3 regions of the Peribacillus sp. FSL K6-1552 genome follow, and region 3 is predicted to be linked to each of the others. Evidence: riboswitches for the same ligand, from Rfam matches in the RefSeq annotation. Region 3 holds a riboswitch; each other region holds the start of a gene.

Region 1 (2,271 bases), 4.8 Mb from region 3:
TGTGCTTTAATGAATTCGATTGCGCGGAGCATTTCATCCTCATTGCCATCAAGGTGGATAAATAACGTTCCATATGAACCACTTCTAGTTTGAGATATTTTTCCTTGAACGATATTGACATCCAACTCAAAGTTACGTACCAGCTTAGTAATTAACGGACTCTCTGCATGATCTCCTACGAACGTCAATTGAATTACTTTTCCTGCCGGATAGCGTTCCAGCAAGTGTTCCATTGTTTCTTTTGTTTCTTCAGGCTCTGTTACCTGTTGAACGAAACGCTTCGTCATTTGTTCTTTCGGATTCTTGAAGACTTCCAGGACAGGTCCTTGTTCAACTACTTGACCACTTTCCATTACTGCCACGCGGTGACAAATTTTACGGATGACGTGCATTTCATGTGTAATCAAAACAATCGTTAGACCAAGACGCTTATTGATGTCCACAAGCAATTCAAGTATTGAATCGGTTGTCTGCGGGTCTAAAGCAGACGTCGCTTCATCGCACAGTAGCACTTTAGGATTGTTAGCAAGAGCCCTAGCAATCCCGACCCTTTGTTTTTGCCCTCCGCTTAATTGCGAAGGATATGCCTTTTCTCTTCCTTCAAGCCCAACTAACTTAATTAATTCATTCACACGCTTGATACGCTCGTTTTTCGAAACCCCTGCAATTTCTAGAGGAAACGATATATTCTCCTGAACGGTTCTAGACCATAATAAATTAAAATGTTGAAAGATCATGCTGATTTCTTGTCGAGCTTTACGTAGCTTAGCACCTTTGATTTTGGAAATTTCTTTATCAGCCACCACAACGGATCCTTCTGTTGGTGTTTCCAATCCATTAAGCATCCTGATCAAAGTACTTTTCCCTGCTCCGCTGTAGCCAATAATACCGAAAATCTCGCCTTTATTTATTTCAACATTAACATTATTTACAGCCTTAATCGTGTCGCTGCTTCCTTTTCCTGTTCGGAATAGCTTACTAACTTTTGTCAATGTAATCATTAATACTCACCTCTTTTATCCAATAAAACCTATGAACTTAGTTGATTTATCTTCATTATCAGCCTGTAAATATGTTTTAAAACCGTTTTTCAATATTGCTATACATGTAAAGGTTTTCCCAAACTAAATAGAAAAAACCTTTCTGCATGAGCAGAAAGGCAGGTGAAAAAGCAGGCCTTTCTCTCATCTTCCAAAGCGATTAAACTTTGTGTGAATTGGCACCTTTCCAAGGAAATTTCCTTGTCGGTTGCCGGGTTTCATCGGGCACATCCCTCCACCTCTCTTGATAAGAGCTAATATATAGAATATTTTGTACATCATTAAGTTCTTTAGTATGGAGAAATTTTATCATAGATAAAAAAGGAGCGCAATGTATAATATTTCTAGGAAAGAATGAACAGGTCTTTTTTATTAAACAGTTTTAGAAGTTAAGGAGACAATATTCGTCGCTTTTTCAATTGCCTGCTCTAAATCTTCTATTAAATCCTCTACGTTTTCTATACCAATCGATATGCGCACTTGATCAGCACTTACACCTGCTTTTGCTAAACCTACATCATTTAATTGTTGATGGGTCGTACTAGCAGGGTGGATAATTAAACTTTTAGCATCCCCTACGTTGGCTACATGCGACCATAATTCTACCGAATTGATAAGTTTTGCTCCAGCTTCGCGTCCACCTTGAATTCCAAAAGTCACAACAGATCCTGCTCCCTTAGGCAAATATTTGTCCGCCAGCGCTTTATCAGGGTGACTTCCATTACTAGGGTGCGAAACCCAGTTCACGGCAGGATGATTTTCCAAATATTGAATAACAGACTTAGTGTTCGAAAGATGCTCTTTCATTCTCACATGCAACGTTTCTAGCCCCAGCGTAAACTGGAACGCGCTTTGAGCACTTAACGTCGGCCCTAAATCACGAAGTAATTGCACACGAGCTTTTGTGATAAAGGCAGCAGGGCCGACTGCTTCAGAGTATACAATCCCATCGTAGCTTGGATCTGGTTCCGTAAAGCCAGGGTAGTTTGGTGAGTTCCAGTCGAATTTGCCCCCATCCACGATGATGCCTCCTAAGGTGGTTCCATTTCCCAAGAGCCATTTTGTAGCAGAGTGGATGACAATGTCCGCTCCAAAATCAATTGGCCGGCAAAGGTACGGGGTAGCAAAGGTATTATCGATAATGAGTGGTATGCCCGCATTGTGAGCAATGTCCGCTACAGCTTCAATATCAAGAATCCTTAGACTTGGATTTCCAATTGTTTCCGCAAAT
Region 2 (2,271 bases), 3.0 Mb from region 3:
TGGATTTTTCGAATTGCATCATTTAAACACCTTCTCTGAAATTTCTTGAAATTCTAGTCACAAATGATATATGTTTATCATAGTCTTGTAAAGTGCTTTTTTACATATAGAGATTTAAAAAAATGAAATGGAAAATCTCATTCCACCAAATGGATATTGCCTTTGGATAACCATATATTAATTTTCATTTCGCAGAACAAAAGGATAGAAAAAGCCGGCTAATCTAAACCAGATATAGTTATTTTACCTGAACTTTGAACAGTTGGATACGACTTAACTAGATTGAATGAGATTGCGGATGAAGAAGCAGAAAAAACGATTACATTCATTTTTTATAACATACGTATACAAGGATGGCAGTGAGTCCATACCGTTCAAAAGGTGCGCAAGTTCTATTCGTATCCGCCGAGTGGCCCAAACCGAGGCTCGATCATTAGGGACCGATATAGGGTCAGCCGTGCCATGGAGAACCAAGCCTACGTTTTAGCATTAAATCGTTCAGGGTCCGATTTTAATAAAATATTTGCCGAACAATCCCTGATTATAGATCCATGGGGGAATATCGTAAGTGAAGCCGGCAAAAGAAAGAACTCCTAACAGGTACCCTGGACCTCTCAAAAGTAACGGAAGCATGTAACAAAACTGAATTCGAAGAACTTCGTGCGGATTATTATTAAATTACCCATTGACAAACTATTTAAAAAGTTGATATTATTTTCCCGAAGATTAAAATTTCAGAAAACATTTACATTTACATTTACTCTTATCAAGAGCAGGCTGAGGGATAAAGGCCCTATGAAGCCCAGCAACCGACTGTAATACCATTGTGAAATGGGGCGGAGTTTCCGCCGGATTATAAATCCACAGGGCACGGTGCTAATTCCACCAGAAAGCAATATTTCTGGAAGATAAGAGGTCCGAAGCTAAAACTTCTGCCTCTTTCTATATGAAAGAGGCTTTTTCATTATTATTTTTATATATTTGGAGGGGAAAATAATGACTTTAAACCATTCGAACTTTGAATTACTGTCAAATGAAACTGCAATAACCCTTGCAAAAAAACTAGGGTTGGTCAAAACAGATGCCACTTTAAAATGTAGAGAGATAGGCGATGGAAACTTAAATTATGTTTTTCATATTACAGACACAGCCACAAAAAAAGGAATTATAATCAAACAAGCGGTTCCTTATGCAAAGGTACTTGGTGAAAGTTGGCCGCTGACCTTAAAAAGGGCTGCAATTGAAGCAAATGCACTTATCCATTTTAAGAGCTATTGTCCCGAATTTGTACCGCAAGTCTATTATTCAGATGAACAGCTTGCTATCACAATCATGGAAGACCTCTCACACTTAAAAATAGCGAGAACAGGCTTAATCGATGGCGATCAATTTCCATTACTATCGAAACATATTGGTGAGTATGTTGCGAAAACGGCATTTTACACATCTGATTTGCATTTAGAACCGTCTGCGAAAAAAGAAGTGGCCCGAAACTTCACGAATCCTGAACTCTGCAAAATTACTGAAGTTTTTGTTTTCACAGATCCTTTTTTTGAAGAACTACCGGGTGAGTATGAAGTAGAATTGACGGATGCTGCCAAAAGCATTTGGAATGATCAAGAAGTAATACTTGAAGTCTCTAAGCTGAAACAAAGCTTTGAAACCGAACAGGAAGCCTTACTTCATGGAGATTTACATACGGGAAGTATATTTGCAAGTGATACCGAAACGAAGATTATTGATCCTGAATTCGCTTTTTATGGACCAGTTGGGTTTGATCTTGGCCAATACACAGCAAACCTTCTATTCCAGGCAGTTACACGTAATCCCGCTGGAAAAGAGGAAATTTTCACACACCTCCAAGAATTTTGGGATACTTTTGAAGAGACATATACTAATCTTTGGAATACCCAAAACAAAAGTCCGTTTCGTCAAGTAAATGGTTATCTATCATATGTGCTCACTAAATTCAGAAAAGATGCATATGGTTTTGCTGGCTGTGAGCTGATTCGGAGAACAATAGGCTTATCTCATGTTGCAGATTTAAATGTTATTGAAGATAAAGAAACAAGAATCGCTGCCAAAACGGCTACATTGAAAATTGGTGCTTTTTTAATTAAAAAAAGGGAAGAATTAGATGTTCCAGCTGTGATTGAAGCATTGAAGCAACATACACTGCCTACTTATTCAACCCTTTAAAAGGAGAACTACATATGACGACGACGACAACAGCCTTACCTTATTCCGTTCAATGGGATGATACTCATATAA
Region 3 (2,271 bases):
CAATACCGGACAAGTTGGCCATGTTGACCGCTTCTTTTGAAGCTTGAATCTGCTCTTGTGAAATAAGTGAAGCTTCTAAGTCATATGTTTGCGGTGTTTCTTCACCCGCTAATTTTTTTGCCAAAATCCTCATATTCACTGCACCAATCAATTTCGGATCGACAGCTGCCGTGTAAGACCAAGAGCTGCCTTTCGCTTGAATCTCCTGAAGATCAGCATTAGATACGTCTATTCCGTATATCTTCACTTCATCGCGGCCAGCTTCTTTAATCGCACGAGCCGCTCCAATTGCGAATGCATCCCATGTTGCGAAAATCGCATCTAGTTTGCCTTTGGGATATTTATTCAACATTGCGGCTACCGCATTTTGTGTCTGAACCGAAGTATCTGCAGATGCTACTCCGAATCTTTCGACTTCTTTAATCCCAGGATTTTCTTTTAATTTTTCCTGATACACCGCATTTCTTCTCACCATTGGCGGGAAACCATCTACCCAAAGGTATGCAATCGCCGCTTCACCTTTTTGTTCTTCTATCAATTTATCAAAAGCCAGAGTTGCCAATGCTTCATCATCCTGTGAAGTTAAGGTCACACCATCAATTTTAGATAAGTCGCTAATAGAGTCGAATGTAACAACGCTCTTTCCTGCATCAACCAACTTTTGAACGTCATTCACTGTTGCTGCATCATCACCATGGGAGATAATATAGCCGTCATAATCTTCTTGTAAAGCCTGGGCGATTGCATCATGGAATTTAGCCGTATCGCCATTTGCTGTATACGTATCCACTTGAAAACCTAATGCTTCTCCTTCTTCCTTCGCTCCAGCTAAATATTGAGCCGTATGATCATCTCCGCCAATTTTACGAATGACTTTGATTTTGGCACCTTCCCCTTTTGCAAATCGTTCTGGAACATTTTTAAAGGATACTTTTTCATCCTTCTTTGATTCTGTTGAACTTTGTCCTGAAGAGCAGCCCGTTAAAAGCAAAGCCGAAGCTATGACCGAAACGAAAACCCTTTTAAAAATTGACTTCCTCATTTTAGTTCCCCCTACTTTTCACTCATTAATCTTATCAATTAGGTTGGTGTAAATCCCAAAATAAAAACCTCTCTAGAATAGAGAGGTTTAATCAGCTGATTTGCAGACTTATCCCTCTCTTATCTGTCAAAACATTTCTGTTTTGCAGGATTTAGCACCAATTCCTAATGGAACGGTTGCTGGGCATCTTAGGGCCAGTCCCTCCGCCACTCTTGATAAGAGAATATAATGTGTTACGTTTTTCGTAATTACCACTTTATAGGGATATAGTCGTAAAGTCAATAGATTTTTGAATATTTAAAATGTTTCTTATTACACTTATTTTCTTTGTAGCTTAGCCAGACGCTTTTTCTCAATCTTTTCAAGTCTTTCTAACTGACGTAGTTTCACTTCAAACAGAGTAATCGGGTCACGGTATACTTCCGGATTTTCTCTCATATGCTCCAGTGCAACCTGATGATCTTTGATTTCAGTCTGTGTTTGTTCTATCGTTTTTTGAAGTAAGGCAAATGAACTGCGATAGAAAAGTGAGATATCTCTATCCAAAGATTTTTCAAACAATCCGAATTGTGTAAGGAAACGGTCACTGATCATCTCTGCAACATCCTGGTAGTCTTCACTTTCTAGGTACTTCTTATACCGGTTGTACATATTAGCTTTATTTTGCGGAATCGCTCCAAACAGCTTCCCTGCCCCTTTAAGCAGCAATTGCGATGGGGTCCGGCGTAGTAAAATATTAACATCTTCAATGCGGATACTGCTTGTCATCCGATCCGCATCACGGCGCCAGTCATCCAAAACTCTAAAGTCTCCGGCAAGTGTAATTCGCTCTTCTTTGTACAATTCATTGAACCCTGAGCTCATCTCATCCATAAACTGTTGAGTTTGTGTAAATTCCAACTGAGATGTAGCAATCCAGTCTTGAAGAGAACGGTAATATTGCGGCATAATCTTGTCTGAAATATATGCCTGAATCTGCTCATTCATTTCGTCGTTCAACTGTATATGAACTTGGCTGAAATCGCTACTTTCCGTTAATGATTTAGAACATTCTCTCAGTAATTCAGGGATTCTTGAAGAAAGCTGTTTTTTCACTTCTTCTTTAATTGAACGGTACGACCTTATGATATTTTCACTTTTTTCTTTTTCCAAATCTGCCAGTTGATTGACGGCTCCATTCAATTTGACTTCCATCTGCTCATTCCAAGAAATGGAGTGCTCGCATTTCC

What was found. Region 3 has a riboswitch for S-adenosylmethionine ahead of NST21_RS02520 (sugar ABC transporter substrate-binding protein). Riboswitches for the same ligand answer to the same signal wherever they lie in the genome.
Region 1: it holds a riboswitch for S-adenosylmethionine, as region 3 does, so the genes downstream of both, NST21_RS25835 (methionine ABC transporter ATP-binding protein) here and NST21_RS02520 (sugar ABC transporter substrate-binding protein) in region 3, are expected to answer to the same signal.
Region 2: it holds a riboswitch for S-adenosylmethionine, as region 3 does, so the genes downstream of both, mtnK (S-methyl-5-thioribose kinase) here and NST21_RS02520 (sugar ABC transporter substrate-binding protein) in region 3, are expected to answer to the same signal.

The regions. Positions count from the first base shown of each region.
Region 1 is NZ_JBBOST010000001.1:5,363,726-5,365,996, forward strand. It holds gene NST21_RS25835 (methionine ABC transporter ATP-binding protein) at 1-1,001, opposite strand, end outside; SAM riboswitch class I at 1,182-1,294, opposite strand; gene NST21_RS25840 (O-acetylhomoserine aminocarboxypropyltransferase/cysteine synthase family protein) at 1,413-2,271, opposite strand, start outside.
Region 2 is NZ_JBBOST010000001.1:3,551,462-3,553,732, forward strand. It holds gene NST21_RS16975 (pyridoxal phosphate-dependent aminotransferase) at 1-22, opposite strand, end outside; gene NST21_RS16980 (nitrilase-related carbon-nitrogen hydrolase) at 463-597, shown strand; SAM riboswitch class I at 761-915, shown strand; gene mtnK (S-methyl-5-thioribose kinase) at 997-2,199, shown strand; gene mtnA (S-methyl-5-thioribose-1-phosphate isomerase) at 2,214-2,271, shown strand, end outside.
Region 3 is NZ_JBBOST010000001.1:531,736-534,006, reverse strand. It holds gene NST21_RS02520 (sugar ABC transporter substrate-binding protein) at 1-1,042, opposite strand, end outside; SAM riboswitch class I at 1,159-1,264, opposite strand; gene NST21_RS02515 (GTPase domain-containing protein) at 1,361-2,271, opposite strand, start outside.